Regions from separate parts of the Mycobacterium sp. SMC-14 genome, predicted to be linked through region 2. Evidence: predicted binding sites of a transcription regulator. Region 2 holds the regulator's gene; the other holds the start of a gene.
The links. Region 2 encodes LexA, which represses DNA repair genes until DNA is damaged. Its sites were predicted from a motif close to CGAACANNTGTTCG; they were not measured.
Positions count from the first base shown of each region.

Region 1 (2,199 bases), 570 kb from region 2:
TACCATCTTCTGCGTGATCGCCACGCGTCGCCGCAGGCGCGGCCGCGAAACCCGCGGACCGCTGTTGCCACCGACCGTGCCGGGCTGGCGCACCCGTGCGGAACGGTTCGACATGGCGGTGTTGGAGGCCTACGAGCCCATCGAACAACGTTGGAAGCAACGGTTGACGGCACTTGACGTCGCGGTCGACGAGATCCCGCGGATCGCCGCCAAGGATCCCGACAGCGTGCAGTGGCCGCCAGAAGTGGTCGCGGACGGGCCGATTCCGCTGGCCCGGTTGATTCCCGCCGGGGTGGACGTTCGAGGAAATCCGACGCGGGCCCGAATCTTGCTGTTCCGCAAGCCGATCGAGCAGCGCGCAAACGACAGCACAGAACTCGGTGATTTATTACACGAGATTCTGGTGGCCCAAGTCGCCACCTACTTAGATGTCGAGCCCAGCGTCATCGACCCGACGATCGACGACTAGTCGCTGGCTCAGACGATGCCGCGCTTGAGGCGGCGGCGCTCACGCTCGGAAAGCCCACCCCAGATACCGAAACGCTCGTCGTGCCCCAAGGCGTATTCCAGGCACTCGCTACGAACCGAGCACCGCTGGCAGATCTTCTTGGCCTCTCGGGTCGAGCCGCCCTTCTCCGGGAAGAACGCCTCGGGGTCGGTCTGCGAGCACAGAGCGCGGTCCTGCCATTGCTCATTGGTGGCCGACGCAGGGTCGAACGGCTCGAATTCGTCGTAGTCCTCGGGCTCGGGAACCAGGCTCAGATGCGGCCGGCTGGGCATCGCCTCCAACGCCTCCGGCGCCTCCAGCCCGCTCGGCGTAGCCATTTCGGCACCGGCGTGCGGTGCTCCCCCCATCACGCCCCAAAGGTGCTCATAGGACATGCTCCGCCTCCTCACCTGTAGCGCGATCCTGATATGTCGGTCGAATCGGAAGATATTGACCATCCTGATTCGAACATGTGATCGAATCTCGGTCTGCGACACCGAAATCGGCTGGCCAACCGGGAAATGACACTAGTGTGATTAGACACGGGTTGATCAGCCCGGTCAAGCCGATTGGCCAAATTCCTTACCATCCCGTGATCGATTTCCAACGTGTCCGAGACCGGCGAGTCCCTGTCATCTACCCCACACCCGCCCCTCGGCGTGTCTTACCGCGTCCCCGATGAAGCGACGACGGCGATCCGCCACGCCAGCCATCTCGGCGCCAAAGGTACTGTCGTGCGCTGTGAAGGTCACCGTTCTCGTCGGGGGGGTCGGCGGCGCCCGGTTCCTGCTCGGCGTCCAGAAACTACTGGGTCTGGGCCAATTCGCCGAATCCCCAGCTGGCACCGGGGCCGATGCGCACGAACTGACCGCGGTCGTCAACGTCGGCGACGACGCCTGGATGCACGGGGTACGCATCTGCCCCGACCTGGACACCTGCATGTACACCCTGGGCGGCGGCGTCGACCCCGAGCGCGGCTGGGGTCACCGCGACGAAACCTGGCACGCCATGGAGGAGTTGGCCCGCTACGGGATGCAGCCGGACTGGTTCGGCCTCGGCGACCGCGACCTGGCCACCCATCTGGTCCGTACCCAGTCGCTGCGCGCCGGTTATCCGCTGACAGAGGTGACTTCGGCGCTGTGCGAGCGCTGGCAGCCGGGAGCGCGGTTGCTGCCGGTCACCAACGACAGCTGTGAAACGCACGTCGTCATCACCGACCCGGCCGACGACACCCAGCGCGCGATCCACTTCCAGGAATGGTGGGTGCGCTACCGCGCGCAGGTTTCCACCCACGGGTTCGGTTTCGTGGGTGCAGAGAAGGCCACGGCCACACCGGAAGTCGTCGATGCCATCACCGGTGCCGACATCGTGCTGCTGGCACCCTCCAATCCGGTGGTGAGCATCGGCGCCATCCTGGCCGTTCCGGGTGTCCGCGCGGCGCTGCGCTCCACCGCGGCACCGATCGTCGGCTACTCCCCGATCATCGCCGGAAAGCCGTTGCGCGGCATGGCCGATGTCTGCCTGAGCGTGATCGGCCTGGACTCCACCTCCCGAGCCGTCGGCGAGCATTACGGCGCCCGCAGCGGAACCGGGATCCTGGACTACTGGCTGGTGCATGAGGGCGAGTCCGCCCATGGCGACGACATCGCCGGCATGACCGTAAGCGCCGCACCGCTGTTGATGACCGATCCGGCCGCCACGGCCGAAATGGT
Region 1 is NZ_CP176429.1:3,349,155-3,351,353, forward strand. Features, by position in the region: gene ACKY0W_RS15860 (metallopeptidase family protein) at 17-469, shown strand; gene ACKY0W_RS15865 (WhiB family transcriptional regulator) at 478-882, opposite strand; gene cofD (2-phospho-L-lactate transferase) at 1,229-2,199, shown strand, end outside.
Region 1: cofD (2-phospho-L-lactate transferase) is a predicted target of LexA. The motif match lies at 953-966, and genes of this name have one in related genera.

Region 2 (2,199 bases):
TGACGACACCCTCGCCGAGATCTGGTTCGCCACCGAGGACGCGGCGCGGCTCAACGGCTTCACCAGGGCCGGCTGATCACTGCAGCGGCAGTGACGCATCTTCGCGTTGCGGGCGCGGCCCGAAGATGCGTCGCTGCTCTGCGGTGATGGGAACATCGTTGATGCTCGACTCGCGGCGGCTCATTCGGCCGTCCGTGGCGAACTCCCAGAGCTCGTTGCCGTAACTGCGCCACCACTGGCCGGCCGCGTCGCAGCATTCGTACTGATAGCGCACCGCAATTCGGTCGCCCTGGTAGCACCACAGCTCTTTGCGCAGCGCGTAGTCGCGTTCGGCGGCCCACTTGCGTCGCAGAAATTCCTCGATCTCCGCGCGCCCGGTGATGAACTCGTCGCGATTACGCCACACCGAGTCCTCGGTGTAGGCCAGCGCCACCCGCGCGGGATCCCGGGTGTTCCAGGCATCCTCGGCGGCCCGCACCTTCTGGCGCGCCGACTCCTCATCGAAAGGTGGGCACGGCGCGACCATGGTCAGATCTTGCGGATGACGGTCACGACCTTGCCCAGCACCACCGCGTCATTGCCCGGGATGGGGTCGAAGATGGGGTTATGCGGCATCAGCCAGACCTGGCCGCCGGTGCGTTTGAAGGTCTTGACGGTGGCTTCGCCATCGATCATCGCGGCCACGATGTCGCCGTTGTCGGCGACGTTCTGCTGACGCACCACCACCCAGTCGCCGTCGCAGATCGCGGCGTCCACCATCGATTCGCCGACCACCTTGAGCAAGAACAGTTCCCCTTCACCGACCAGCTCGCGGGGGAGTGGGAACACATCCTCGACGGCTTCCTCGGCCAGGATCGGCCCGCCGGCCGCGATCCGGCCCAGAACCGGAACGAACGTGGGCTCCGGCAGTGCATCCGAACCGGCGAACTCGGTGCGCTGCGCGGCCTCGGCGGCGCCGGCCAGGTCCTCCTGGCCACGCACGTCGACAGCGCGGGGACGGTTGGGGTCACGGCGCAGATAGCCCTTGCGCTCGAGCGTGCGCAGCTGGTGAGCAACCGAGGAGGTCGAGGTCAGCCCGACCGCGTCGCCGATCTCGCGGATGCTCGGCGGGTAACCCCGTTCGTTCACCGAAGCGCGGATGACGTTCAGGATCGTGCGCTGCCGGGCGGTCAGCGCTGAGTCCGGGCCCGCCGCGTTACTGCTGCTGTCACTCATGGGGGCGAATCTAGTCGCATAGCTGCGATTAATCAAACATGTGTTCGAGGTGTGTCGCGCGGACGTTCGAACTTATCCTCGAGTTGTCGGACCCCTTCGCTAATGTTTTCGACAACGATTCGATCACATGTTCGGACATCGAACATACAATCGATTAGTATTCGAACAGTCGAGCGAACAGGGTCGCCGACGCCGAGTGAGGGAGAACCGCACATGATGCTCATCGACACGATCGCTCCGTCGTTCGAGCCGGCCGAGAACGAGCGGACCCGGGCGCATCACGGTCCCCGGACGTCGGGTCGCGCCTACCCGATCCGGACCCAGCCGGCACGGCTGGCCCGGCAGCGGCCAGGCGGTGCCCCGTTGCGCCACCGCGGTTCCGGCGTGCTGATGTCACGTGCGCCGCACCGGCCGCAGCCCGTCAAGGCCATCACCCCGGCGACCACCGTCGTGCTGGCCCTGATCGCCGCCGGGATCACCGTGTGGCTCGGGCTGATCGCCCAATTCGGCGCGGCCGCGGCCGGCAGTACCTCCGCCGTGCCCGACCAGCTCGGTGTGGTGCGCGTCCAGAGCGGGGAGAGCTTGGCGCACCTGGCCGCCCGGGTGGCACCGGACGCACCGGCCGGACAGGTCATCGAGCGCATCCGCGAGCTGAACAGCCTGGAGTCGGTGGCCCTGGACGCCGGTCAGACGCTGATCGCGCCGTTGGGCTGAGGTCGCAGTGTCGGTTCGGCCGCCGCTTGCGGCCACTGCGGGGCGCCGCCGGCAACCCGCGCAGGTACGCTCGCAGTTGTCCCAGTGGCCCACGGTGTCTCAGTTGTCTGAAGACCCGGGTTCCCGGCACGGCGAAGGAGCGGCAATGCACTGCCCGTTTTGTCGCCATCCAGACTCCCGGGTGGTGGATTCCCGCGAGGCCGATGAAGGCCAGGCCATCCGCCGCCGTCGTTCCTGTCCGGAATGCGGCCGGCGGTTCTCCACCGTGGA
Region 2 is NZ_CP176429.1:2,782,906-2,785,104, reverse strand. Features, by position in the region: gene ACKY0W_RS13050 (LGFP repeat-containing protein) at 1-76, shown strand, start outside; gene ACKY0W_RS13045 (nuclear transport factor 2 family protein) at 77-526, opposite strand; gene lexA (transcriptional repressor LexA) at 529-1,215, opposite strand; gene ACKY0W_RS13035 (LysM peptidoglycan-binding domain-containing protein) at 1,429-1,929, shown strand; gene nrdR (transcriptional regulator NrdR) at 2,075-2,199, shown strand, end outside.